DNA from 2 places in the Micromonospora sp. NPDC006431 genome. Region 1 is predicted to be linked to the other one. Evidence: riboswitches for the same ligand, from Rfam matches in the RefSeq annotation. Region 1 holds a riboswitch; the other holds the start of a gene.

Evidence for each region. Region 1 has a riboswitch for thiamine pyrophosphate ahead of thiE (thiamine phosphate synthase). Riboswitches for the same ligand answer to the same signal wherever they lie in the genome.
Region 2: another riboswitch for thiamine pyrophosphate. It lies ahead of ACFYM6_RS05915 (ECF transporter S component); the one in region 1 lies ahead of thiE (thiamine phosphate synthase).

Annotation. Positions count from the first base shown of each region.
Region 1 is NZ_JBIAHQ010000005.1:154,237-168,219, reverse strand. It holds gene ACFYM6_RS12295 (aldo/keto reductase) at 1-900, shown strand, start outside; TPP riboswitch at 1,064-1,171, shown strand; gene thiE (thiamine phosphate synthase) at 1,166-1,792, shown strand; gene thiO (glycine oxidase ThiO) at 1,786-2,880, shown strand; gene thiS (sulfur carrier protein ThiS) at 2,871-3,071, shown strand; gene ACFYM6_RS12275 (thiazole synthase) at 3,077-3,847, shown strand; gene ACFYM6_RS12270 (thiamine phosphate synthase) at 3,934-4,614, shown strand; gene thiD (bifunctional hydroxymethylpyrimidine kinase/phosphomethylpyrimidine kinase) at 4,611-5,399, shown strand; gene thiC (phosphomethylpyrimidine synthase ThiC) at 5,417-7,009, shown strand; gene ACFYM6_RS12255 (hypothetical protein) at 7,056-10,445, opposite strand; gene ACFYM6_RS12250 (cupin) at 10,520-10,828, opposite strand; gene ACFYM6_RS12245 (LLM class F420-dependent oxidoreductase) at 10,825-11,775, opposite strand; gene ACFYM6_RS12240 (ABC transporter ATP-binding protein) at 11,778-12,572, opposite strand; gene ACFYM6_RS12235 (ABC transporter substrate-binding protein) at 12,858-13,889, shown strand.
Region 2 is NZ_JBIAHQ010000002.1:500,694-514,676, forward strand. It holds gene ACFYM6_RS05840 (hypothetical protein) at 1-540, opposite strand, end outside; gene ACFYM6_RS05845 (antibiotic biosynthesis monooxygenase family protein) at 566-907, opposite strand; gene ACFYM6_RS05850 (DUF6703 family protein) at 935-1,183, shown strand; gene ACFYM6_RS05855 (metal ABC transporter substrate-binding protein) at 1,238-2,176, shown strand; gene ACFYM6_RS05860 (metal ABC transporter ATP-binding protein) at 2,173-2,937, shown strand; gene ACFYM6_RS05865 (metal ABC transporter permease) at 2,939-3,811, shown strand; gene ACFYM6_RS05870 (metalloregulator ArsR/SmtB family transcription factor) at 3,855-4,157, shown strand; gene ACFYM6_RS05875 (Fur family transcriptional regulator) at 4,201-4,593, shown strand; gene ACFYM6_RS05880 (hypothetical protein) at 4,641-5,246, shown strand; gene ACFYM6_RS05885 (hypothetical protein) at 5,256-5,426, shown strand; gene ACFYM6_RS05890 (acyl-CoA dehydrogenase family protein) at 5,559-7,607, opposite strand; gene ACFYM6_RS05895 (DUF6328 family protein) at 7,728-8,231, opposite strand; gene ACFYM6_RS05900 (SIS domain-containing protein) at 8,413-9,162, opposite strand; gene ACFYM6_RS05905 (aminoglycoside N(3)-acetyltransferase) at 9,159-9,971, opposite strand; gene ACFYM6_RS05910 (alpha/beta fold hydrolase) at 9,968-10,792, opposite strand; TPP riboswitch at 10,881-10,987, shown strand; gene ACFYM6_RS05915 (ECF transporter S component) at 11,061-11,645, shown strand; gene ACFYM6_RS05920 (ABC transporter ATP-binding protein) at 11,769-13,184, shown strand; gene ACFYM6_RS05925 (energy-coupling factor transporter transmembrane component T family protein) at 13,219-13,983, shown strand, end outside.

The DNA of each region.
Region 1 (13,983 bases):
GTCGGCATCGGCTGCAACAACTTCGGCCGCAAGCTCGACCTCGACGGCACCCGGGCGGTGGTCGAGGCCGCGCTCGACGCCGGGATCAACTTCTTCGACACCGCCGACATCTACGGCGAGCCGCAGGGCAGCTCCGAGGAGCTGCTCGGGCAGGCGCTCAAGGGCTACCGCGACGACGTGGTGGTCGCCACCAAGTTCGGCATGGACATGCACGGCCTGAACGGGCCGGACTTCGGTGCCCGGGGTGCCCGCCGCTACATCGCCCGCGCGGTCGAGGCGTCGCTGCGCCGGCTCGGCACCGACCACATCGACCTGTACCAGATGCACGAACCCGACCCCGACACCCCGATCGACGAGACACTTGCTGCCCTGGACGACCTGGTCCGTGCCGGCAAGGTCCGCTACCTCGGCAACTCGAACTTCGCCGGCTGGCAGATCGCCGACGCCGACTGGACCGCGTCCTCCCAGGGCCGCACCCGCTTCATCTCCGCGCAGAACCACTACAGCCTGCTGGAGCGGAGCGTCGAGGCCGAGGTCATCCCGGCCTGCGAGCGGTTCGGCCTGGGCATGCTGCCGTTCTTCCCGCTGGCCAACGGCCTGCTCACCGGCAAGTACCACCGGGGCGAGGCGCCGCCCGCCGGCAGCCGGCTCTCCGGCGGCGGCCGGTACGCCGAGCGGCTGGCCGCGGCGGACTGGGACACCATCGAGGCGATCGAGGCGTACGCGGCGGAGCGTGGGATCTCGATGCTCCAGGTGGCCATCGGTGGACTCGCCGCCCGCCCGGCGGTGACCTCGGTGATCGCCGGGGCCACCACGCCCGAGCAGGTACGCGCCAACGCCGAGGCGGGCGCCTGGCAGCCCATCGACGAGGACCTCGCCGCCCTCGACGCCATCCTCTGACCCGGCTTTCCGCTGCCCCGGCGCCGTTCCGTTCGGCACCGGGGCAGCGTGCTGTCCGCCCCAGCCTGCTGGCGGCACCCGTGGCCGGGGGAGGGCGGCGGTGGGTGGGAAAAGTGCTACCCGCCCTTGGCGGATCCCCGGCGGACGTCGTACGGTAGGCCACAAGTGACCCACGGGAGCCCGGTGCACCGGGCTGAGAGGGGGGCTGCAGCCCCCGACCGTCGAACCTGATCCGGGTAATGCCGGCGCAGGGAGGAGTGTTGCCGTGCCGTCCCTGGGACGTCTGCATCTGATCACCGACACCCGGCCGGGGCGGGATCCGCTCGCCGTGCTGCGCGCCGCCCTGCCGGTGGCCCGCGCCGAACTGGTCGTCCAGGTCCGGGTAGTGGACGACACCACCGACCGGGAGGCGTACGAACTGGCCCGCCGGGTGGTCGCGCTGTGCCGGCCGTACGGGGCGACCTGCCTGGTCAACGACCGGCTGCACGTGGCGCTCGCGGTGGACGCGGCCGGTGGCCACGTCGGCGCGGACGACCTGCCCGTGGCAGCCGCCCGTCACGTGCTCGGCTCCACCGCCGTGCTCGGCGCCACCGCTCGGGAACCGGGGGCCGCCGTCGCGGCGGTCGCCGCCGGAGCCAGCTATCTGGGCGTGGGCCCCTGCCACGCCACCGCCACCAAGCCCGGGCTGCCCGACCCGATCGGCCCCCAGGGGATACGCGCGGTCGCCGGGGCGGTGGACGTACCGGTGATCGCGATCGGCGGGGTGACCGCCGCGCGGGTGCCGGCGCTGCGGGCCGCCGGGGCGTACGGGGTGGCGGTGGTCGGGGCGCTGGCCGAGGCCGCCGACCCGGCCCGGGCCACCGCCGAACTGCTCGGGGCCCTGACGTGCTGACCCGGCCGGACGTCGCCGTCGTGGGGGCGGGACCGGTCGGGCTGGCGATCGCGTGGCGGTGCGCGCAGCGCGGGCTGCGGGTGGTCGTCCACGATCCGGCACCGGGCTCCGGGGCGTCGCACGTGGCGGCCGGGATGCTGTCGCCGGTGGCCGAGGCGTACTTCGGCGAGCACGAGCTGACCGGGCTGCTCGCCGACTCCGCCGCCCGCTGGCCGGCCTTCGCCGCCGAGCTGACCGAGGCCGCCGGCACCGACGTCGGGTACCGCACCGACGGCACGCTGGTGGTCGGGTTGACCGCCGACGACCTGGCCGAGGCGCGCCGGCTCTGGTCGTACCAGCAGGGGTTGGGGCTGCCGATCACGCCGCTGCGTCCCTCCGCGCTGCGGGACCGCGAGCCGGCGCTGGCCCCCCGGGTGCGCGGCGGCGCGGTCGCCCCCGGCGACCATCAGGTCGACCCGCGCCGGCTGGTGGCGGCGCTGCGCGCGGCGGCCGAGCGGGCCGGCGCCGTGCTCCGCCCCGCCCCGGTCGACCGACTCTCCGACGTGGACGCCCGGTTCAGCGTGGTCGCCGCCGGGTGCGGCGCGGCGGCGCTCACCGGGCTGCCGGTCTGGCCGGTGAAGGGGCAGGTGCTCCGGCTCCGCGCGACCGGCGGCGGCGCGCCGGGCTTCCGGCACGTGATCCGGGGGTACGCCGACGGTGAGTCGATCTATCTGGTGCCCCGGGACAGCGGCGAGGTGGTGGTCGGGGCGACCGTCGAGGAGCGCACCGACACCGAGGTGACCGCCGGGGCGGTGCTCCGGCTGCTCCGCGCCGCCGTCGACCTGGTTCCCGAGCTGGCCGAGTACGACCTGGTCGAGGCGTCCGCCGGGCTGCGCCCCGGTACGCCGGACAACGCGCCGATCATCGGGCCGCTGCCCGGCCGGCCGGGCGTGCTCGTCGCCACCGGCCACCACCGGCACGGCATCGTGCTCACCCCGGTCACCGCCGACCTGGTCACCGAGCTGATCGTCACCGGCGAGCCGGACCCGCTGCTCGCCCCGTTCACCCCGGACCGGTTCGTACCCGAGGAGGAGCCCAGATGGAACTGATCGTCAACGGCGCCGGGCGGAGCGTGCCCGGCGGAGCGACCGTCGCCGATGTGGTCCGGGAGGTCACCGACCAGCGGCGCGGCCTGGCGGTCGCGGTCAACGGCGAGGTGGTGCCGCGCGGCGGCTGGTCGGCGACCGCCCTGCGCGACGGCGACCGGGTCGAGGTGCTCAGCGCCGCCCAGGGCGGGTGAGCGCCATGGCCCTTGAGATCGGCGGGACAGCGTTCGGCTCCCGGCTCATCCTCGGTACCGGCGGGGCGGCCAACCTGCGCGTGCTGGAGCAGGCGATCCGCGCCTCCGGCACCGAGCTGGTCACGGTGGCGCTGCGCCGGGTCGACACCGCTCCGGGCAGCGGCGGCGGCCTGCTCGGCCTGCTCGACCGGTGCGGCGTACGGGTGTTGCCGAACACGGCCGGCTGCCACACCGCGTCGGAGGCGGTGAAGGTCGCCCAGCTGGCCCGGGAGGCGTTCGACACCGACTGGGTGAAGCTGGAGGTGATCGGCGACGAACGCACGCTGCTGCCCGACGGGGTGGAGCTGCTGCGCTCCGCCGAGGAGTTGGTGGCGGACGGGTTCACCGTGCTGCCGTACACCTCGGACGATCCGATCCTGGCCCGGCGGCTGGCCGACGTGGGCTGCGCGGCGGTGATGCCGGCCGGTGCTCCGATCGGCTCCGGCCTGGGCGTGAGCAACCCGCACCACATCCGGCTGATCCGGCAGAGCGTCGACGTGCCCGTCATTCTCGACGCCGGCATCGGCACCGCCTCGGACGCCGCGCTCGCCATGGAGCTGGGCTGCGACGCGGTGCTGCTGGCCAGCGCGGTCACCCGGGCCGCCGACCCGGTGGCGATGGCCACCGCCATGCGGTACGCGGTGGCGGCCGGGCGGCTCGCGTACGGGGCGGGCCGGATCGCCCGCCGCTTCCACGCCCTCGCCTCCACCCCCGACGAGGGAAGACCGGACCTGTGACCGCACCATCCGGGGTGGCCGCTGGTCACCAAGCTGAAGGAGATCTTGATAGGAAAGCGTCCCTGGAGGGGCCGGATTCTTCCAAGATCTCGTCGAGCGCCGCGCCGTCCGGCCTGGTGGTGCTGACGGACCGGCGGGTGGCGCGGGGGCCGCTGCCCGAGGTGATCGCAGCAGCGTGCGCCGGGGGAGTCCGGTTCGTGGTGCTGCGGGAGAAGGACCTGCCGCGCGCCGAGCGCCTCGCCCTCGCCGTCGAGCTGCGCTCGGTGCTCGCCGACGTCGGCGGCACCCTGATCGTCGCCGGCACGGACCCGCTCGACGGGGACGCCGTGCACCTGCCCGCCGCCGGCCCGTACCCGCCGCCGCGGCTCGGCCTGGTCGGCCGGTCCTGCCACGACGAGGCGGAGCTGCACCGCCTCACCACAGAGGACTACGCCACCCTCTCGCCCGTCTTCCCCACGCAGACCAAACCCGGCTACGGCCCGCCCCTCGGGGCAGCCGGCCTCGCCGAGCTGATCCGAGTCAGCCCGGTCCCGGTCCTGGCACTCGGCGGCATCGAGACACCGGAACAGGTCGAGGCGTGCGTCGAGGCAGGAGCCGCAGGGGTGGCGGTGCTCGGCGCGATCATGCGAGCCGCCGACCCTACCGAGGCAGCCGCCACGCTGACCAGAGCTTTCGAAGAGGCGGTCACCCCGGTGCCGCGAAGCTGGCACGAAACGACGGAGGCCCCGCCGCAGCCCTCAGCCGCAACCACCGGGGGAGAAGAGTGACCCCGACGACGATCCTCACCATCGCCGGCTCCGACTCCGGCGCCGGCGCGGGCATCCAGGCCGACCTCAAGGTCTTCGCCGCCCTCGGCGCGTACGGCACCAGCGTGATCACCGCCATCACCGCGCAGAACACCCGGGGCGTCGACGCCGTCCTGCCGCTGCCCCCGCAGACCGTCCTGGACCAGCTCGACAGCGTGCTCGGCGACTTCGCCGTGCGCGCGGTGAAGACCGGCATGCTCGGCACCCCGGCGGTCGCCGACATGATCGCCGAGGCGGCGGAGGCGGGGCGGCTGCCCCGGCTCGTCGTCGACCCGGTGCTGGTCGCCACCAGTGGACACCCGCTCGGGGTGGTGGAGGCGGTGCAGCGGCTGCTGCCGTACGCCGAGGTGGCGACGCCGAACTGCGCGGAGGCCGCGGCCCTCACCGGACGCCCGGTGGCCACGGTCGAGGAGATGGTCACGGCGGCCGAGGCCCTCGCGACCGCCGGCCCGGCGCACGTGGTGGTGACCGGCGGCGACGTGGACGCCGCGGGTGAGTCGGTGGACGTGCTGGTCGGCGGCGGGGCGACCAGGCTGCTGCGGGGGCCCCGGGTGCCCACCCGGCACACCCACGGCACCGGCTGCTCGTTCTCGGCGGCGATCGCCGTCCGGCTGGCGGCGGGCGATCCGGTGCCGGTCGCCGTCACCGCCGCCAAGGAGTACGTCGCCCGCGCGCTGGCCGGCGCGCGGGACTGGGAACTGGGCGCGGGATCCGGCCCGCTGGACCACTTCGGCTGGTCCGCTTGAGCCGACAGGAGGCTGCCATGCAGACACGACGCAAGGTCTACGTCGAGGGGTCACGCCCGGACATCCGGGTGCCGTTCGCCGAGGTGACGCTGACCGGGGACAACCCGCCGGTGCGGCTCTACGACACCTCCGGTCCCGGCTCTGACCCGGCGGTGGGGCTGCCGCCGCTGCGCGGACCGTGGATCGCCGAACGCGGTGACGTGGCACCGGTGCGCGACGCGGGCACCCCGCTGGCCGGCGCCGACGGGAAGCGCCCGACCCAGCTCGCGTATGCGCGGGCCGGGCTGGTCACGCCGGAGATGGAGTTCGTGGCGATCCGGGAGGGCGTGCCGCCGGAGTTCGTCCGGGACGAGATCGCCGCCGGGCGGGCGGTGCTGCCGCTCAACGTCAACCACCCGGAGTGCGAGCCGGCGATCATCGGCAAGGCGTTCCTGGTGAAGGTGAACGCCAACATCGGCACCTCGGCCGTCACCTCCTCCATCGCCGAGGAGGTGGAGAAGCTGACCTGGGCGACCCGCTGGGGCGCGGACACCGTGATGGACCTGTCCACGGGGAAGCGGATCCACGAGACCCGCGAGGCGATCGTGCGGAACGCGCCGGTGCCGATCGGGACCGTGCCGATCTACCAGGCGCTGGAGAAGGTCGGTGGCGACCCGGTGCAGTTGAGCTGGGAGGTGTTCCGCGAGACGGTCGTCGAGCAGGCCGAGCAGGGCGTCGACTACATGACCGTGCACGCCGGGGTGCGGCTGCCGTACGTGCCGCTGGCCGTGGACCGGGTGACCGGCATCGTCTCCCGGGGCGGCTCAATCATGGCGGCCTGGTGCCTGGCGCACCACGAGGAGAACTTCATCTACACCCACTTCGCGGAGCTGTGCGAGATCTTCGCCCGGTACGACGTGACGTTCTCGCTCGGCGACGGGTTGCGTCCCGGCTCGATCGCGGACGCCAACGACGAGGCGCAGTTCGCCGAGCTGCGTACCCTCGGCGAGCTGACGCGGATCGCCTGGGAGCACGACGTCCAGGTGATGATCGAGGGCCCCGGGCACGTGCCGATGCACAAGATCAAGGAGAACGTGGACCGCCAGCAGGAGTGGTGCCACGAGGCGCCCTTCTACACGCTGGGGCCGCTGACCACGGACATCGCCCCCGCGTACGACCACATCACCTCGGCGATCGGCGCCGCGATGATCGGCATGTACGGCACCGCGATGCTCTGCTACGTCACCCCGAAGGAGCACCTCGGGCTGCCGGACCGGGACGACGTGAAGGCGGGCGTGATCGCGTACAAGATCGCGGCGCACGCGGCGGACCTGGCCAAGGGACACCGCGGGGCGCAGGCCTGGGACGACGCGCTGTCCCGGGCCCGGTTCGAGTTCCGCTGGGAGGACCAGTTCAATCTCGCGCTCGATCCGGAGACCGCGCGGTCGTACCACGACGCGACGCTCCCCGCCGAGCCGGCGAAGACCGCGCACTTCTGCTCGATGTGCGGGCCGAAGTTCTGCTCCATGAAGATCACCCAGGAACTGGCGGACTACGCGGCGCGCGGCATGCAGAACAAGTCCGCCGAGTTCCGCTCGACCGGTGCCCGGGTCTACCTGCCGCTGGCCTGAGCGCCTCCGGTCCGGACCGGCCAGGTGGCCGGCCCGGACCGGAGGGTCAGTCGCGGTGGTGGCGGCCGCCGCGCAGCGTAGGGATGTCCTCCCCGTCGTCCGAGGCGAGTCCGGCGACCCAGTCGACGTACTCCTCGTCCTGCGCCAGCGACTCTGACTCGCGGCCTGCGTCACCCGGCGTGCCCTTGGCCCGGTTGCGCCGGAACAGGCCACGGAGCTTCGACCGTCCGTCACCCGGCTCCCCGTCCTCCTCGCCTGCGGTCGGGGATCCGATGGTGTCGGTGTGCCGGCCGCCGGCCTGCGGGGCGTTCCGCAGGAGGGGGGTCGCCTGCCGGGCGTTGGCGAAGGCGTCCCAATGGGCGTCCCGGCCCAGGTCCGGCAGGGCCCGGTGACGGGGACGCGGCATCGGCTCGACCCGGGCTGCCCCGGTCGGCGCCTCCGTCCGGTCCGGAGTGCCCGTCGTGCTGCCGGTGGCACCGGTCGGGTCGCCGCCGCCGCTGTCAGGCGCGGCAACGTCCCGTGGGCCGACCGGTTGGCTGGGCGGGAGTGCCACCGGCCCGGTCGGCAGGGCTTCGTCCGGCCGATCCGTCACGTCCTCGAAGATCGAGAAGCGCGGGCGCGGCGACGCCGGTGCGTCGGCCGGCCCGGGTAGGTCGGTCGCCGCGGGCTCGTCGTCGGAGAAGAAGTAACTCCGGGTCCGGCGTCCACCCTCGTTGGTCTGGGGATCCGCCGTGGCGTCGGCCGGCTCGGCACCGATCAGCGGCGTCCGGCCGCCGGGCCGCTGGTCGAGGTCACCGGCCGCCCGGGGGGCCGGCGGCGTCGCCGGAGACGCCGAGCGCGCCGGTACGTCGACCACGGGCGCAGCCGGGTGCGGGTCGGCCGGGGGCACCTCCGGCGTCGTCCGAGCGTGCGGCGCCTCGATCGGGGCCGCCTGAGCCGGGTCCGCCTCGATCCGGGGCGCCCGGGCCGGGACCGCCCCGGTCGAGGCCGTCCGGGCTGGCCTCCGGTGGGCCCGGGTCGCTTGGGCCGGCTTCGCCTCGGTGGGGATCGCCGCGCTGGGCGCGCTTTCGGCTGGTTTCGCGTCGGTGGGGGCCGCCGCGGCGGGCGCGCTTTCGGCTGGTTTCGCGTCGGTGGGGGCCGCCGCGGCGGGCGCGCTTTCGGCTGGTTTCGCGTCGGTGGAGGCCGCCGCGGCGGGCGTACTTTCGGCCGGCTTCGCCTCGGTGGGGGCCGCCGCGCTGGGCGCCGCCTCGGCTGGGGTCGCCTCGGTCGACGGGGCCGGGACGGGGCTCGCCGCGCCGGACGGGGCCGTTGCGGTTGCCGGGCTGGTACGGGTCTTGCGTCCGCGCCCGGATCGGCTGCCCGGGCGGGTGCTGGTCGAGCCCGGATCGCCGGCACCGGCCGCCGCCTCCGCCGCCGAGGGGTTCGCCGGCGCGGCTGCGGCCGGCTCCTGCCCGACCTGGACCGGCGCGGCGGCGTCCCCGGCAGGCGACTCCGTGCGTGGGCCCGTTTCGGCCAGCCTGCCGCTGCCCGCTTCGGCTGGGACCGCCTTGGCCGCGGCCGGCGCCGGTCGCGGTTGCCGGCGGGACCGGCGGCCGGCAGTCGGTCGCGCGGCGGGTGCCGGGGTCGCCGGGTCGTCTCCGTCCGCCCCCGCCGGCGCCTCGTGGTCGGGCCGGCCGCCACCCCGTGGAACTGTGGGCGACGTCGTGGCTGCCTCCCCGAGTGGCGCGCTGTGGTCCGGCTCCGGTTCGGCCGGCGTTTCGGTCCGTGGCGACGGCGCCGCGCCCGCGAGCGCCGCGACGTCCGGCGACGGCATCCGCTCCGGAAGCGTCGCCGGGGCCGGGGCTGGGGCGGCGGCGGTCGACTCCTGCGGCTTGACGGCCTGGTCCGGTGCCGGGCGGCCGGCGGCGAGCACGTCGATGGCTGCGGTGCGCCGCCGCGGGGGCAGCAGCCCGGGCACCGGCAGAGTCTGCGTCAGGTCGTCGGCGTCCCGCACGGCCTCGGGCACATCGCTGCCGGCGTCGCCGGCCGGGCTCGGCGAAGCCTCCGGCTCCGGCCCGGCGGCGGCTCCGGCGAGGGGACCCGGCTCGTCGGCGGAGCCGCGCTCGTCGGCGCCACCTCGGCCGGCCGGGGTGGCGGGCTCAACGGAGGCGGCGTGGTCGGCGGCAATGGTGCGGTGGTCAACGCCGGCGCGGTCGGCGGAGGTGCTGGAGCCCTCGATCTCGATGGGCCCGGCCGGGGCCGGGCGGTCCTCGAACGCGGTGTGCTCGGCGGAAATCGTGCGGTTGTCCAGGCCGGTGCGGTCGGGGGTCGTCCGGTCGGCCCGGGACCGGTGGGTCGGCCGGGGCGACGGCGTGAGACCGGAGGCCCGCGGCCAGTCCCAGTGGGCGGGCGCGGGGACGCCGGCACTCCGGGGGGTCGGCTCCCGTCCGGCCTCGGGAAGGCTCGACTGGATCGCCGTACCTTCGGCAGCCGCCAGGGAGTCGGTGGCCGGCTCCGCGGCGAAGCCCGGGTCGCCGGGACCGGCGGGCGACGACGGCAGGGGCTGGAGGATGTCGGTCGGCTCGATCGCGGTGGTTTCGGTCTCCGCGACCGGCCGGCGCAGCACCGTCGTGGCGGCCGAGCCGAGCGCGCCGGCGGCCACCGCGACCAGCGCCCCGTAGTAGGGGGCGAGCTGGTAGCGGTCGGTCGCGACGCCGGGGCCGGCGGTCAGGTACGCGAAGGCCAGCAGGACCGGGCCGGCCGCCCCGGCCGCCCCGCCGACGAGCGGGGAGTGCCCGCGCCGGCGGGCCAGCGCCCCGACCGCCGCGCCGGCCAGCAGGGCCACCGTGGGCATGATCAGCGCGGCCAGGCGTTGCGCCGGCGCGGGGTCCAGCCAGGACGGTTCGAGGACCCCCAGACGTACGCTGAGCAGCGGCCCGGTCGGGGCCACCGACGGCGCGGCGGAGACCAGCGCGAGCAGCCAGACGGCCCCCGCGGACAGCGCGATGTTCCAACCCAGCGGCGGCTTGAGCAGGACGGCGATCGCGGCGCCCGCCCCGACCACCGCGCCGAGGATCGCACAGATGCCGACCGCCCACACCGGCTCGATGGTGCCGCCGAGCTCGGCCGCGCGGGCCGGCTGCATGCACAGTGGTGCGACGACGATCGCGCCCAGGGCGGCGGCACCGGCGACGGCGAGCTGTTCGCTGGTGCCGCCGGGCAGCCCGTCCCGCCGGGCGAACCGTTCGGTGAGGACGGCGCCGGTCACCGCGGCGATCGCCGCGAACCAGGCGACCCAGACGAGCTGGGCCGGCCACCGGTTGACCGAGTCGTCGATGAACGCGCCGTTGAGGCGTACGACGCCGAACCCGTATGCGATGCCGAGCTGGCCGGCCCCGGCCAGCAAGCTCACCACGAGCGCAGTGAGCAGCAGCCTGCCCCATGTCCGAAAGGCCATGTCCGGCACGTTACGGCCAGGTGGGGTCGATCGCCACTTACCACTCTGGGTGCGGCGCGCCGGTGTCGGGGTGGTTACTTCAGCTCGACGAGGCGGGCCAGGTAGGTGGTGTCGCCGACGTTGGTCAGCATGTGCACGGCGCCGGGGTCGCGGTAGACCACCCCGCCGGTCGGCTCGTCGGCATCGATGGTGGTGCCGTCGATGGTCTGCACCACGTTCTTCGCGCCCTGGATCGCGACCACCAGGTACGGGTGGTCGTGCCGGTGCAGCGGCTGCCGCTCGCCCGGCTCCAGGCGGATGTGCCAGACCCGCACCTTGTCGTTCTCGAAGACGATCTCCTGGCCCACGGGGCCGAGTTCGAGGTCGGCGGAGAGGTCGGTCATCGGGTTCCGTCCAGTTGGGGGAGCACCTCGGCGGCGATGAGCTCCAGGTGGTCGAGGTCGTCGAAGTCGATCAGGCGCAGGTGCACCCGGGTGGCGCCGATGGCGGCGAACTCGCCGAGCCGGTCGACGAGTTGGGCGGGGGAGCCGATCACCGGTTCCTCCGGGGGGAGGGCGCTCTTGACGTGCAGCGGCGCGGCCCGGCGCTGCGCCTGGGCGTCGGTACGGCCGACGGCCACCACCACCCCGGCGGAGAGCACCAGCGGCGGCCGCCCCGACTCGGCGCGCCCGGTCCGGTCGCACGCCTCGCGTACCCGGTCGTATGCGGCGGCCGTCTCGGCGACGGACTTGAACGGCAGGTTGAACTCGTCGGCGTACCGGGCGGCCAGCTCCGGGGTGCGCTTGGGGCCCCGCCCACCGACGATCACCGGCGGGCCGGGCCGCTGCACCGGCTTGGGCAGCGCGGGCGCGTCGAGGAGCTGATAGTGCTGGCCGGCGAAGCTGAACGTCTCGCCCGCCGGGGTACGCCACAGCCCGGTGATGATCTCCAGCTGCTCGGCCAGCCGGTCGAACCGCTCCGCGACCGGGGGGAACGGGATGCCGTACGCGGTGTGCTCCCGCTCGTACCAGCCCGCGCCGAGGCCCAGCTCGACCCGGCCGCCGCTCATCTGGTCGACCTGGGCGACCAGCACGGCCAGGGGCCCGGGCAGCCGGAAGGTGGCCGAGCTGACCAGCGTGCCGAGCCGGATCCGGGAGGTCTCCCGGGCCAGCGCGGCCAGCGTCAGCCAGGCGTCCGTGGGCCCGGGCAGGCCCGGGTCATCGCCCATCGACCGGTAGTGGTCGGCCCGGAAGAAGCCCTCGAAGCCGGTCTCCTCCACCCGCCGGGCGAAGCGGAGCTGGTCGTCGTAGCTGGCTCCGCGGTGCGGCTCGGTGAACACCGACACTCGCATGGTCACTGCCGGGCCGTCCCGGCCGGCTCGGGCTGCGCGGGCGCGTCCCGCTCCATCAGCAGCTCGTGCAGGTCGGCGCTGATCCGGGCCACGTCGGCCAGGTGCGCGTGCCGGCCGAGGGTGCGCGGCCGGGGAACGTCCACCTCGACCACCTTGCGGATCCGGCCGGGGCGCGGGCTGAGCACGACCACCCGGTCGGCGAGCAGCACCGCCTCGTCAATGGAGTGGGTGACGAAGACGATGGTCGCCTTCGTCTCCATGTGCACCCGCTGGAGCTCGCCGGAGAGTTCCTCCCGGGTGAGCGCGTCGAGCGCCGAGAAGGGCTCGTCCATGAGCATCACGCGTGGTCCGCCGATCAGCGACCGGCACAGCGAGACCCGCTGCTGCATGCCGCCGGAGAGCTCGTGCGGCAGGCGCTTCTCGAAACCGCCGAGCCCGGCCATCGCCAGCAGCTCGCGGGCCCGGTCCCGGTGCTTCGCCCGGCTCCAGCCGAAGATCTCCACCGGCAGCAGGACGTTGTCCAGCACCGAACGCCAGGGCAGCAGCGCGGGCCGCTGGAACAGCATGGCGATGTCCCGGCGGGGCTTGGTGATGGGCGTCCCGGCCACGGTGATCTCACCCGCGGTGGCCGGGAGCAGGCCGGCGATCATGCGGAGCAGCGTCGACTTGCCGCAACCGGAGCGGCCGAGGATGGCGACGAACTCGCCTTCCGCGACGTCGAGGTCGATGCCGCGCAGGGCCTCGACCCGTCCCGAGCGGCCGTCGAAGGTGCGGGACACCCCGGACAGTCGGATCATCTCCCGCCGGCTCCCTTCCACGTCGCGAACGTGAGCCGGGCTAGCGTAGCGGGCGCAGCGTCCCATAGCACCGTCCGGGGTAGATGGCAGTCCAGTTTCCGTCAGGCAACTTCGTATCCGTTCCGCAACCCGTACGCCTGACGACGTTCAACCAGCTTCTCGTACGCTGTTGCGCGCGAATAGTCCCCTCACGACGGTCCGGTCGGCTGTCCCCTCCGGCCGGCACCGTCGAACCACGACCCGCCCAGGCAGATATGGCCTGGTCGGAAAGGACATGGTGCATAAATGAGAAGGCTGACCCGTACGGTCGCCGCCGCCGCGCTGGCCACCGCCCTCGCCCTCGTCGCCGGCTGCAGCGGCGACTCGGACAAGTCCGCGGACACCAAGAACGCGGCCGGCGGCACCTTGGAGAAGGTGACCTACCTCACCTCGTTCGGCAACTTCGGGCGTGACTCGTACGCCTGGGTGGCGAAGGAGAAGGGCTTCTTCAAGGACGCCGGCTTCGACGTCGAGATCAAGCCGGGCCAGGGCACCGGCGACGTCATCAAGCTCGTCACCGGCGGCCAGGCCGACTTCGGCCCGATCGACCTGACCGGTGGTCTCCTCCAGATGGGCAACGGCCAGGCCAAGGACTTCGTCGCGGTGGCCGCGATCCAGCAGCGCACCATGGCCGCGATCGTGTCGGTCGAGGGCAAGAACATCGCCACCCCGAAGGACCTCGAGGGCAAGAAGCTCGCCGACACGCCCTTCTCCGTCGTGCGCAACCTCTTCCCGACGTACGCCCGGCTGGCCGGGGTCGACGCCAGCAAGGTGACCTGGGTCAACGGTGAGGCGGCGGGCCTGATCGGCATGCTGGGCGCCGGCTCGGTCGACGGCATCGGCCAGTTCGTGGTCGGCCAGCCGACCGTCCAGGCGGTGGCCAAGAAGACGCCGGTCGTGCTGCCCTACAGCAACGTGATGCAGGACCTCTACGGCAACGCGCTGATCACCTCCACCAAGATCGCCAAGGAGAAGCCGGAGATGGTCAAGCGCTTCGTGGCGGCGCTGCTCAAGGGCCTGGAGTACGCCCTGGAGCACCCGCAGGAGGCGGCGGACCTCCTGAAGAAGAACGTGGACGCGACCAACCCGACCGCAGCCGCCGCCGAGCTTCAGCTGATGGCCGCGTACGTCCGGTCCAGCAACTCGGGCACGGCGATCGGCACCCTGGACAGCGGCCGGGTGGCCAAGTCCATCGCCCTGCTCCAGGGCGCGGGTGCGCTCAAGCAGAACCTGACCCCCGACCAGATCATCGACTTCAACCTCGCGCCGAAGGCCTGACCGGGCCGGCTCGGACTACGGGGGTGCGCCTCGCCGGGGCTCCGGCGGGGGGCACCCCCTTCGCGTGCCGGTCGTCCGGCCGGCGGAGAGATGA
Region 2 (13,983 bases), on a different contig from region 1:
CACGGCGCCCGTCTGCTGGTCCGTCGCCAGCGTCACCGTCTGGGCCTCCCGCTTGCCGCCGGCCAGGGTCACGTCCACCGGCACGGTCAGCGTCTGGGCGTCGACCTGGCCCACCCGGTAGCCGGAGATCTGCGGCTCGGTGGCCGCCCGCTGCTCGAACTCCGACCGGGACTCCCGCCGGTGGGCGTCGTCGCAGAGCTGGTCGTACGCCTTGGACCAGTCCTTCCGCACCAGCGCCCGGTAGTAGTTGTCGGTCACCGCGCGGCCCTGCTCCTGGACGGCCTGCAGGTTGCTGACCGCCAGCCCGACGATGGCGGCGCCGCCCCCACCGCAGCAGAGCAGCACGGCGAGCGCGCCGACGCCGAGACCGAGCCAGAGCCGGGCCCGGCCCCCCTCGGTGGGCGGGGCGGCGAACGGCGGGGCGACCCCGGGACCCGCCGGCGGCGCGGGGACGCCGGGCTCGGCTGGCGGGCCCGGTACCGGCGGCGCGCCGGACGGCACAGGATTCGGGGGTGGGGCGGCCGGTCCGGGAGCGGTCATACGCCAGAGGGTAGTGCCCCCGGCCTCAGCGGTAAGGACCTGCGGCCCGATCACTGGCGACGACGACGATCTCGCCCTCGGGCGCGGCGCTGGCCAGCGTCTCGTACGCCGAGGGCTCGTCGACGGACTGGGCCAGCAGCGGCACGGCGGTGACCTTGACGTCGAAGCCGCCCAGCGCCCGCCGGTACGCCCCGACCGACTCCCACTCGGTGACCAGGCACCAGTGCGTCGGGTCGTCCAGCGCCCGCAGCAGTTCCCCCCGCAGGTAGCCGGGGCGGGCGGCGAGCGCGGCGAGCGCGGCGTGCGCCCGCTCGGTGAACTCGGACGCGACATCGGCGTCGACCACGAACCGGTTGGTGACCAGCACCCGGGTCCTCCTCGTAGAGTCTGTGCCATGCAGCGTACGCAGCGTCCCCTTCCCGCCCGGCTCAACCCGACCGCGGTGTTCCTGGCCACACTGGTCCTGGTGCTGGTCGCCCTGTTCACGCCCGGCCCGGTCGGCGGCGTCCTGCTGCTCGCCCTGGCCGCGGGGCTGGTCTGGCTGATGAGCGTCACCTGGCCGGTGCAGACGCCGGGGACCCGGATGCTGCGGCTCCTGATGCTGACGCTGTTGCTCGCGGTCGCCCTGGCCAAGCTGCTCTGACATGCAATCATGCGTTTTTGACAATCAATTTCGTTATCGCGGACAGTTGGTCACATGACCGTCCGCTCCGCCCCGCGCGCCCTCGCCGCAGCCACCGCAGCCCTGCTCACCCTTGGCGCCGCCGCCTGCTCGGAGGGCGGTGGCGGTGGGAGCGACCCGGAGCGGGTCGACGTGGTGGCCGCCTTCTACCCCCTCCAGTTCCTCGCCGAGCAGATCGGCGGGGACGCGGTCAAGGTCACCAACCTCACCAAGCCCGGCGCCGAGCCGCACGACCTGGAGCTCAACCCCCGCCAGGTCGGTCAGGTCAGCGACGCGGAGCTGATCGTCTTCCTCGCCGGGTTCCAGCCGGCCGTCGACGAGGCGGTCCAGCAGAACGGCGGTGACCGGGCGTTCGACGTGGCCACCGTGCAGCCGCTGCGTGACGCGGCCGACGGCGGTCACCAGCACGAGGGCGAGTCCGGGCACGCGGAGGAGAGCGGCGGCAAGGACCCGCACGTGTGGCTCGACCCGACCCGGCTGGCCACCATCGGCGACCGGCTGGCCGAGCGGCTCGGCAAGGCCGACCCGGGCCGGGCCGCCGAGTTCACCGCCCGGGCGAAGACCCTGCGCGCCACGCTGGAGAAGCTCGACGCCGACTACGCCGCGGGCCTGCGGACCTGCCCGCGCCGGGAGATCGTGACCAGCCACACCGCGTTCGGCTACCTGACCGCCCGCTACGACCTGGAGCAGGTCGGCATCACCGGCCTCACCCCGGACGCCGAGCCCGCCCCGCAGCGGCTCGCTGAGGTGGCACAGGAGGCCCGGGAGCACGGGGCCACCACCATCTTCTTCGAGACGCTGGTCAGCCCGAAGGTGGCCGAGACGGTCGCCCGCGAGGTCGGCGCGAAGACCGCCGTGCTCGACCCGATTGAGGGCCCGCCGGCCGAGGGCGACTACCTCTCCGCCATGCGGGCCAACCTCCAGACCCTGCGCACCGCCTTGGACTGTTCATGACCGCACCCCTTGTCTTACAGGTCGAGCATGCCGCTGTCGGCTACGACGGCCGCCCCGTGCTGCGGGACGTCTCGCTGGCCGTAGCCGCCGGTGAGGTGGTCGCCGTGCTCGGCGCCAACGGCTCCGGCAAGTCGACCCTGATCCGCGCTGTGCTCGGCCTCGTCCCGCTGAGCACCGGGTCGGTCGCCCTCTTCGGCACTCCGCAACGCCGCTTCCGGCAGTGGCACCGCATCGGGTACGTCCCGCAGCGGCTCGGCGCGGGCAGCGGCGTACCGGCCACGGTGGCCGAGGTGGTCGCGTCGGGCCGGCTGGCCCGCCGGGGCCTGCTGCGCCCACCGGGACGGGCCGACCGGGAGGCGGTCGCCGCGGCGCTGCGCGCGGTCGGGCTCGCCGACCGGGCGGGTGACCCGGTCGCCACCCTCTCCGGCGGCCAGCAGCAGCGCACCCTGATCGCCCGGGCGCTCGCCGGCCGGCCGGAGCTGCTGGTGCTCGACGAGCCGACCGCCGGGGTGGACGCGACCAGCCAGGAGGCGTTCGCCGGGGCGCTGCGCGGTTTCGTCCACGGCGGCGGCACAGTGCTCCTGGTCGCCCACGAGCTGGGGCCGCTGCGCCCGCTGATCAGCCGGGCGGTGGTGGTCCACGAGGGCGGGATCGCCCACGACGGCGCGGTGCCGGAACCGGCCGGCCACCACGCGGACCCCGACCACGAGCACGTGCACCCGCACTGCGACGAGGAGCCCGCCGGGCTGTGGAGCATGTGACATGGACCTCTTCCAGTACGACTTCATGCTGCGCGCCCTGGTCGGCGCGCTGGTCATCGGGCTGGCCGCCCCGGCGCTCGGGATCTACCTGGTGCAGCGGCGGCTGGCGCTGATCGGCGACGGCATCGGCCACGTGGCGCTCACCGGCGTGGGTGCCGGCCTGCTGCTCAACCGCTCCCCCGTGCTGGTGGCGGTGATCACGGCGACGTTGGGCGCGATCGCCATCGAGCTGGTCCGCGCGCGCGGCCGTACCTCCGGGGACCTGGCCCTGGCGCTGCTCTTCTACGGCGGCATCGCCGGCGGCGTGCTGCTGGTCGGGCTCTCCGACGCCAGCAGCGCGTCGCTGAACTCTTACCTCTTCGGGTCGCTGACCACGACGTCGCCGGGCGACCTGATCACCATCCTGGTGCTCGGCGTGGCGATCCTGGTGGCCATGCTGGCGCTGCGCCCGGTGCTCTTCGCGGTCTGCCACGACGAGGAGTACGCCCGCGTCTCCGGCCTGCCGGTCCGGGCGCTCAACCTGCTGCTCGCGGTGACCACCGCGGTGACCGTGACCATCGCCATGCGGGCCGTCGGGGTGCTGCTGATCAGCGCCCTGATGGTGGTGCCGGTGGCCACCGCCCAGCAGGTGACGCGGGGGTTCCGGAGCACCATGACGGCGGCGATGGCGCTGGGGCTCTTCGCGGCCGGGGCCGGGGTCTGGGTGGCCGCCACCGCCGACACCGCGCCCGGCGCCTCGGTGGTGCTGCTGGCCATCGGCTCGTTCCTGGTGGTCGCGCTCGTCGCGGCCGGCTGGCGGGCGCTGCGCCGGCGGGCCCGGCCGGCCGGCGCGCCGGCCGTCGAGCCGCACGAGCACGAGGTGGTGCTGCGGTGAGCCCGTCCGGGCCGGTGCAGCTGGGATTGGTTACCGTTACGGGGTGACCACCACGCACGGATACGACGCCTTCGAGGGTGCGGGTGACCTGCTGCGCGCCCTGTCGGCACCCATCCGGCTGGCGATCGTGAGCGAGTTGGCCCAGGGTGAGCGCTGCGTGCACGAACTGGTGGAGAAGCTCGGCGCCCCGCAGCCGCTGGTCTCCCAGCATCTGCGGGTGCTGCGCGGTGCCGGGGTGGTCCGCGGCTCCCGGCGCGGCCGGGAGATCGCGTACGCCCTGGTGGACGAGCACGTCGCGCACATCGTGGCGGACGCGGTCAGCCACGCCGGGGAGGGGCCGGCATGACCGCGCGGACCACCAGCGCCCGCGCCGACCACCGGGTGGCGGCATGACCGAAGGGGCGCTGAGAAACACCCGCCAGCGGACCGCGGTGAGCGCGCTGCTGGCGGAGGTGGCGGGCTTCCACAGCGCCCAGGACCTGTACGCGATGCTGCGTGAGCGGGGCGAGCGGATCGGCCTCACCACCGTCTACCGGACGTTGCAGGGGCTCGCCGACGCCGGGGAGATCGACGTGATGCGTCCGCCCGGCGGCGAGCACCTCTATCGCCGGTGCAGCGAGGGCCATCACCACCACCTGGTCTGCCGGGCCTGCGGCCGGACGGTGGAGGTGGCCGGGCCGGCGGTGGAGCGCTGGGCGGACCGGGTCGCCGCCGAGCACGGTTACGCCGAGGTCAGCCACACCCTGGAGATCTTCGGCACCTGCCCGGCCTGCGCCGGCTGAGAAATCCGCCCGTGCCGGCACCGTTGAGCCGTGGCACGCTGTCCGGCGTGAAGATCTACGCCGACCGTTTTCCGACCGCCCTCCGCCAGCTCCTCACCGATCTGCTCGTGGTCGTCTGGGTGTACGCGGCGATCCGCTTCGCGCTGTGGCTGCACGACCTGATCGAGAAGCTGGCCGTACCCGGACAGAAGCTGGAGGGGGCCGGCGGAGGCCTCGCCGACAACCTGGCCGACGCCGGCGGCAAGGTCGGCCGGGTCCCGCTGGTCGGCGACGAGCTGACCGCCCCGTTCACCAAGGCCGCCGAGGCCGCCCGCGCGGTCGCCGAGGCCGGCCGCGACCAGCAGGAACTGGTCGGCCAGCTGGCCCTCGGACTGAGCATCGCGGTGCTGGTCTTCCCGCTCGGGCTCGTGCTCTTCGGCTGGCTGCCGCTGCGGGTGCGCTGGATGCGCCGGGCCGGCGCGGCGCAGGCGCTCGCCGCCGCCCCCGGCGGCCGGGACCTGCTGGCGCTGCGCGCGCTCGCCGGCCAGCCGCTCGGTCGGCTGGCCCGGATCGCGCCCGACGCGGCCGAGGCGTGGCGCCGCGGCGACGACGCGACCGTCGACGCGCTCGCCGCACTGGAGCTGCGCAGACTCGGCCTGCGGGCCGGCCGGTAGGGTATTGCGGTGCTGTACTTCCTGATCGCCGTCGCCGTGCTGCTGCTGGCGTACGCGGGCGTCCTGGTGAGCTACGTCCGCAAGGGCCGCAAGATCCCGCCGGCCGCGTACCTGGTGCTGGCCGCGTTGAACGGGCTCATCCTGGCCGGCGTGCTGGCCTGGGCGATCGCCGCCAGCTGACCCGCCACCCGCCGCCGCACCTCGCCCGGGCCGGGCCCCGGGTGCGCGCAGATTCACGGAAAGTGTGGTCTCGCGGGGCGGCGAGGCCACACTTTCCGTGAATCTGACCCATCGCGCGGGTGCGTGGCGCGGTCAGCCGGCGGGTGGGATGCGGCGGCGGACATCCTCGGCGGTGGACGGGCCAGGCTGCCAGCGGGCCACCCAGGGCCGGTCGGCCGGCGGAGTCACGACGCCCTCCTCCAGGGCGGCGTACCGGCCGGCGAGGATCCGCTTCGCGGCCGCCACGTCAACCGAGTCGGTGTTGGACCACAGCCCGGTGAACAGCTCGTCGACACGCAGCCGGGCCTGCCGGCAGAACAGGTCGGCCAGCTCGACGTGCTCCGGGTGCTCCGCCCGCTCGGCAGTGGCCCGTACGCAGACCGCGGCCATCGCGAACAGCTCCGCGCCGATGTCCACCACCCGGCCGAGGAACGCCTGCTTGCGCTCCATCTTCCCCTGCCAGCGGGACATCGCGTAGAAGGTGGCGCGGGCCAGCTTGCGGGAGGCACGCTCGACGTGTCGCAGGTGGCCGGCGAGCGGGCCGAACTCGGCGTACGCCCGGGGTGCCTGGCCCCGGCCGACGGCGAGGGTGGGCAGCCACTTCGCGTAGAAGACGCCGGCCCGGGCACCCGCCTTCGCCTTGCGGCCCAGCCCGGCGTCGGGGTCGATGATGTCGCCGGCCACCGAGAGGTGCGCGTCGACCGCCTCGCGGGCGATCAACAGGTGCATGATCTCGGTGGAGCCCTCGAAGATCCGGTTGATCCGCAGGTCGCGCAGCAACTGCTCGACCGCGGCCGGCCGTTCGCCCCGGGCGGCCAGGGACTCGGCCGTCTCGTAGCCGCGGCCACCCCGGATCTGGATCAGCTCGTCGGCGATCTTCCAGGCCATCTCGCTGGCGTAGAGCTTCACCAGCGCCGCCTCGATCCGGATGTCGTTGCGGTCGTCGTCGGCGAGCAGGCAGCAGAGGTCGAGCATGCTCTCCATGCCGTACGTGGTGGCGGCGATGAAGGCCAGTTTCTTGGCCACCGCCTCGTGCTCGCCGACCGGCCGGCCCCACTGGACCCGGTCGGCGGCCCACTCCCGGGCCACGTTCAGCGACCACTTGCCGGCGCCGACGCACATGGCCGGCAGCGACAGCCGCCCGGTGTTCAGCGTGGTCAGGGCGATCTTCAGGCCCTTGCCCTCGCCGCCGATCACGTTCTCCTTCGGCACGAACACGTCGTGGAACCGGGTGAGGCTGTTCTCCAGGCCGCGCAGGCCCACGAAGGCGTTGCGCCGCTCGACCGTGATGCCCTCGCTGTCGCCCTCCACCACGAAGGCGGTGATGCCGCCGCGCCGCCCCTCGGCCGCCGGCACCCGGGCCATCACCACCAGCAGGGTGGCGACCGTGCCGTTGGTGGCCCACAGCTTCACCCCGTTGAGCCGGTAACCCGTACCGTCCTCGGTCGGTTCGGCGGTGGTCGCCAGCCGCGCCGGGTCGGAGCCGACGTCCGGCTCGGTGAGCAGGAACGCGGACACCTCACCGGCGGCCAGCCGGGGCAGGAAGCGCTGCTTCTGCTCGGGGGTGCCGAACATCTTCAGCGGCTGCGGCACGCCGATCGACTGGTGCGCGGAGAGCAGCGCGCTGATCGCCGGGTTGACCGAGCCGGCCCGCATCAGCGCCCGGCAGTAGTGCAGGTTGCTCAGCCCGAGGCCGCCGTACTTCCGGTCGATCTTCATGCCGAAGGCGCCCAGCCGGGCCAGCCCGTGGAACACCTCGTCCGGGATGCGCGCGTCCCGCTCGATCGCCGCACCGTCCACCTCGGCGTCCAGGTACGCCCCGAACGCGCCGAGGAACTCCTCGGCCCGCGCCACGTCCTCCGGCTTCGCGTGCGGCCACGGACTGATCAGGTCGAGGCGGAACCGGCCGAGGAAGAGTTCCTTGCCGAAGCTGGGCCGGTCCCAGGCCGCTTCGCGGGCCGCCTCCGCGACCTCGCGGGCCTCCTTCTCGGAGACCTGGCCGGCCTCGGTGGGCAGCGGCCCCACCCCGTCCACCCGGTCGCCGGCGGCGGCCGGCGGATCGGTGTCGTCGATCGGGGCCACCCGGCCGGTCGGGCCGCCGGGGCCGGCGGGATCGGGTCGGCTGTTCTGTGTCGTGGTCACGGCTGCCTCCTGGAGACCTCGGTCCGGCTGCGTCGACGTGCGCGACGAAAACGACGCTACCCCCGGTTGTTACCCAGGGGTAGCGTTCGGTGCACGTCCGATTTGGCGGGATCGGCGCGGTCAGTCGCCGGGCATCACCCGCAGGTTGTCGTCCTCGTCGTCGATGTCGTCGCCCCAGTTGCGCCGGGCGGCGAGCGGCAGGACCAGCCAGAAGGTCAGGAACCACGCCCCGGTGACCGCGGTCAGCACCAGGGCCGCCAGCCGACCCAGCACGAAGTCGGTGATCAGCAGGACCGCACTGACCATCGAGATCAGCATGAAGGCCAGGCCGCCGATGGCCACCCGGTGGGCGAACCGGACCAGCTCCGGCTTGCGGCCCTGCCGGAACAGCGCCCGGTGGAAGGCGACCGGCGAGATGATCATCGCGGTGGCTGCGGCGGCGGCCAGCAAAGCGACGATGTAGGTGTCCTTCTGGAAGTTGGTGGTCCGGGTGAAACCGCTGCTGAACGGCAGGGTGAGCAGGAAGGCGAAGAGGATCTGCACGCCGGTCTGCGCCACCCGCAGCTCCTGGAGCAGGTCGGCGAAGTTGCGCTGCCACCGCTGCTTCTCGGTTTCCTTGGACACGCGCTACCTCCAGGGATGACGGTACTGCCGGCGGAAGCATCCGTCGGCAGTACCGCCGGTGCCCGGTCCGCACCGTCGCGAAACCGGTTCACCATGCCGCCCCGCGTTCACGACTGCGGGACTCACGATGCCTCCTCAGTTCGCGACTGCGGGGCTCGCAAACCCGGCTCACTCCTCGCGCTCACGCCCCCCGGCGGATCCGGCCCGCGTACCGGGCCTCCAGCTCGGCGTTGTGCTCGTCGCCGCCGGTGATGTTCGCCGACAGGTAGACCGGGGGCCGCTCCCCCGCCGCCAGCAGCCGGGCCACCACCTCCGCCACGAGCTGCTGCGCCAGCAGTGCGGCCGTGATCGAGGAGACCGCACCGACCGCGCCACCGCCGGGCAGCGGCAGGGTGGCGTCGCCGTACGGGGCGCCGTTGTCGAGCACCACGTCGGCGAAGTCGGCGAGCTTGCGCCCGGACGGGTGGCGCGAGGTCATCCGGGCGGAGTGCGCCGCCGAGGTGATCGCGATCAGCGCGTGCCCGCGTTCCTTGACGATGGACGCGAACTCCACCATCGCGCCGTTCACGCCGGAGTTGGAGGCGAGCACGAAGACGTCCTGCGGGCGGATCGGGGCCAGCTCGTAGAGGCGGTGCGCCACCTCGGGCTCGCGTTCCAGCTTCGGGCCGAGCACGTCGGCCGGCTCGCCCCCGTACAGGACCAGGTCGCGCAGGGCGATCCGGTTGGTGGGGACCAGCCCACCGGCCCGGCCGGCGATCTCCATCGCCAGCGCCTCCGAGTGGCCGGTGCCGAACGCGTGGACCACCCCGTCGGCGCGCAGCGACTCGGCGATCAGGTCGGCGCCGCGCGCCACCCCGTCCCGCTGGCCGGCGGCCACCCGGCCGATCGTCTCGGTCACCACCGCCAGGTACGCCTCGGCGCTCACCGTCATGATTCCTCCGTCCGTCGGTTCCGGGCCAGCCAGTCCACCGCGAAGTCGACCGCCACCCGCTGCCTCATCAACCGGCCCGTCCCGTCGCCGACCGGCCCGAGCCGTACCGCTCCGGTGGCCTCCAGCTCGGTGCCGAGCCGGGCGAAGCCGTCGTCGTCCAGGCGGATGTCGTCCCACCACACCCACGCCCGGCCGCCGTCGCCGGTCAGCGCGGCCGCGCCGCAGCGCTGCCGGGGCGGCGCCGGCTGCCGGTACTCGGCCAGGTGCAGCGACGTGTTGCTGTCGTGCTCCACCCCGAGCAGCAGCACGTCGGCGTCCAGCTCGTAGAGGCGGGCCAGCGGGGAGCCCTCGCCGAGCATGTCGGCCAGCGCGTGGTCGGCGACGACCCGGTCGGCCGCCGGTCCCAGCGCGGCGAACGAGACGTGCGGGTGGTCGCTGCGCCGCGCGCCGGGCCAGGTGCGGACCAGCTCGGCGAGGGCGCCCATGAACCGGCTCGGCGTGACCGCCGGGTCGAAGCCGGGCAGCTCGTCCCGGATCACCGGCCAGCAGTCGGCCGGCACCGGCGGGTTGGTCCAGCCCGCGGGGTCGCTGTTGTCCGACGTGTGGGTGGGCACCACGAGGGTCCCGGCCGGGCCGAGCACGTCGCGCAGGGCGAGCACCACCGCCTCCGGGCCGCCGCAGAGGAAGCCCAGCGGGCGCAGGGACGCGTGCACCAGGACGGTCCCGCCGGGGCGTACGCCGATGGCGCGGAACTGGGCGGCGAGCGACGCGCGGGTGTGCGGCCGGGCCGGTGCGGCACCGGCGATCATCGGCCCACCCGGGCGAGGATCGCGGCGGCCAGCGGGGCGGGCGCTTCGTCCGGGATCCAGTGCGTGACGCCGGGCAGCTCGACGAAGCGGTAGTCGCCGGTCACATGGGGTGCGCAGGCCGCGGCGGCGGCACGGCCGATCGCGATGTCCCGGTCGCTCCACACGAAGGTGGTCGGCACGCCGACCGGCCCGACGGCCTTCAGGTCCGCCCCGGTCATCGCCCGGTACCAGTTCAGCGCGGCGGTCAGCGCGCCCGGCTCGCACATCGGGTCGGCGTAGCGGGCCACCTGCGCGGGATCGCCCACCCCGCCGAGCATCCGGCGCAGCGCGACGGCGTTGAGGGCGAGCAGCACGCGCTCCGCCTTGCCGGGCTTGCGGAACAGGGTGATGTAGGCGGAGCGGGCCTTCTGTCGCGGGTCGGTGGCGAGCGCGTGGGCCATCGCCGCCGGGTGCGGCACCGAGACCGCGGTGAGGCTGCGGACCCGCTCCGGGTGCACCGCCGCCAGGCTCCAGGCCACGATCGCGCCCCAGTCGTGCCCGACCACGTGCGCGGCCTTGACGCCGAGCGCGTCGAGCACCCCCGCCGCGTCCGCCGGCAGCTCCGGGATCCGGTACGCCTCGACCGCCGCCGGCCGGGCACCCGGCGAGTAGCCCCGCTGGTCGAGCGCGTACGTGCGCAGCCCGGCCGCGTGCAGCAGGGGCACCACCTCGTCCCACTCGCCGCCGTGCTGCGGGAAGCCGTGCAGCAGCAGGACCGGGGCGCCGTCCTCGGGGCCGCCGGTGCGTACCTCGAACGTCAGACCTCGCGCGTCCACCCGCATGATCGGCAGCCTACCCAGCCGGACCGGCACCGCTCGCCCTGCTGTGCCGGCGGCGGGCACCGGTGCTAGCGTCTGCCGCAGACAACTTCACATCCGACAGGGGAGCGCACAGCGCTGAGAGTGCGGGCCGGTGCCCGCAGACCCTCGAACCTGATCTGGGTAATGCCAGCGCAGGGAGTTCGGTCGACCTCCAGCCGCGCCGCCGTCCGGGCATCCGGACGCGGCGTGCGTCTTCTCCTGGTTCACCCTCGACGAACTGGGAGCAACCATGACTCACCCAACCGCCAACCGGTGGCGCACCATCGACATCGTCATCGCCTCGGTGCTCGGGGTGGCGTTCGGCGTCATCTTCTGGGCGTGGGGCCTGCTCTGGAACGGGCCGGCGGACGCCATCCCGCTGCCCGGCCGGGCGGCGCTGTACGGCGTGTGGCTGGTGCCGGCCGTGCTCGGCGCGCTGATCGTCCGCAAGCCCGGCGCCGCGTTCTTCACGCTGACCTTCGCCGCGCTGGTGTCGGTCGCGCTCGGCAGCAGTTGGGGCTGGACCCTGGTGGTGCAGGGCCCGCTGGAGGCGGCGGCGGGCGAACTGGCCTTCGCGCTCTTCGGTTACCGCACCTACCGGCTCCCGGTCTCGCTGCTGGCCGCCACCCTGGCCGGCCTCGCCGCCGCGATCTACGACGTCTTCGTCTGGTACCCGGACACCGCGTGGGGCAGCTTCCGGCTGCCGTACATCCTCATCACCGCCGTCAGCGCACTGGTCGTGGCCGGCCTCGGCGGCGTCGCGCTGACCCGCGCCCTGGCGAACACCGGCGTCCTCGACCGCTTCCCCGCCGGCCGCGAACGCGCCGCCGTCTGACCGCCCGATCCGATCATGTTGATCATGAGGTTGACGGCGATGTGGATCTCTGAAGGTGCCGCCAACCTCATGATCGACGGGGTGGGCCGGGGTGGGGCGGGGACGGGTGGGAGGGGTGTGGGTGTGAGTGGGGTGGTGTTGCGGGGGTTCGGGTGGCGGCATGCGGGGCGGAAGGGGTGGGCCGTCCGCGGGGTGGACCTGCGCGTCGAGCGCGGGGAGCGGGTGCTGCTGCTGGGGGCGTCCGGGGCGGGCAAGAGCACCCTGCTGGCGGCGCTCGCCGGGCTGCTGCCCGAGGACTCCGGCGAGCAGGAGGGCACCGTCGAGATCGACGGGCTCGACCCGCGCAAGGCCCGGGAACGGGTCGGCATCGTCTTCCAGGACCCGGAGACCCAGCTGGTGATGGCCCGCTGCGGCGACGACGTCGCGTTCGGGCTGGAGAACCGGGGCGTACCCGCCGAGGAGATCTGGCCCCGGGTGGACGAGGCACTGCGCCGGGTCGGCTTCCCGTACCACCGGGACCGGCCCACCGCGGCGCTCTCCGGCGGCGAGCAGCAGCGGCTCGCCCTCGCCGGGGTGCTCGCCCCGCGGCCCGGGCTGCTGCTGCTCGACGAGCCCACCGCCAACCTCGACCCGGCCGGCGCCGCGCTGGTCCGGCAGGCCGTCGCGGACGCGCTCGACGCGGACACCACGCTGATCCTGGTCGAGCACCGGGTCGCCGAGGCGCTGCCGCTGGTCGACCGGGTGGTGGTGCTGGAGGCCGGCGGCGGGGTGCGGGCCGACGGGCCGCCCGACACGGTCTTTTCCGCGCACGGCGACGCGCTCGCCGCCGCCGGGGTCTGGGTGCCGGGTCGCACCGTGCCGCCCCGGCACGCCACCGCGCCGCCGGGCGACCGGCTGCTCACCGCCGACCGGCTCGGCCTGCCGCCCCGGCTGGCCCCCGTCGACCTCGAGGTACGCGCCGGCGAGGCGCTCGCCGTCCTCGGCCCGAACGGCGCCGGCAAGTCCACCCTGGCCCTGCTCCTCGGCGGCCTGCTCCGCCCCGGCACCGGTACGACCACCGCCACCACCGCCCTGGCCGGGCAGGACGCCGGCACTCCCCCGCACCGCTGGCGCGCGCCCCTGCTGGCCCGGCGGATCGGCTCGGTCTTCCAGGACCCGGAGCACCAGTTCGTCACCGGCACCGTCTACGACGAGCTGGCGCTCGGCCCGCGCCGGACCGGCGAGCCCGAGGCGGCGGTACGGGCCACCGTGGACGGGCTGCTGGACCGGCTGCGGCTGGCCCGGCTGGCCGGGACCAACCCGTACACCCTCTCGGGTGGGGAGGCGCGGCGGCTGAGCGTGGCGACCGCCCTGGCCACCGCACCGCACCTGCTGATCTGCGACGAGCCCACCTTCGGCCAGGACCGGCGGACCTGGTCGGAACTGGTCGACCTCTTCGCCGAGCTGCGCGACGCCGGCCACGGCATCGTCGCGGTCACCCACGACCCGGACTTCGTCGCCGCGCTCGCCGACCGCACCGTCGCCCTGGACCGCCGATGACCGCCACCGTCCCGAACCGTAGCGGGGAGCGCGCATGATCAGCGTGGCACCGATGGCCCGGCCCGGCGCGCCGATGGCCCGCCGCAACCCGGTGGCGAAGCTGGCCGCCGCGCTGGTCTTCTCGTTGCTCCTCATCGCCACCCTGGACCCGGTGACCCCGGCGATCGCCATCGCCATCGAACTGGTGGTGCTGCCGCTGTTCGGCATCCGCTACCGGATGCTGGCCCGGCGGGCCTGGCCGCTGCTGGCCAGCGCCGGCGGCATCCTGGTCACCCTGGTGCTCTTCGCCGCCGACCGGTCCGGCCGGGTGCTGGTCGAGGCCGGCCCGATCCTGGTGACCGAAGGGGTGCTGCTCACCGCGCTCGGCCTGGTCCTGCGAATGCTCGCGGTGGCGCTGCCCGGGGTGATCGTCTTCGCCACCACCGACCCGACCGACCTGGCCGACGCGTTGATCCAGAACGCGAAGGCCCCGGCCCGGTTCGCCATCGGCGCGCTGGCTGCGTTCCGGCTGGTACCGCTGCTCGAACAGGAGTGGCGGATGATCAGCATGGCCCGGCGGGCCCGCGGCGTGGACGCCGGCCGCAACCCGGTCGCCAAGGTGCGGCTCTTCGTGTCGACGGCGTTCGCCCTGCTGGTCGGGGCGATCCGCCGGGGCACCCGACTGGCGGTCGCGATGGACGCCCGCGGCTTCGACGCCGGCATCCCGCGTACGGTCGCCCGGCGGCAGCGCTTCACCCGGGCGGACGGGCTGCTGGTCGCCGGCGCGGCGGTGCTGGCCGGCGCGGCGCTCGCGGTCAGC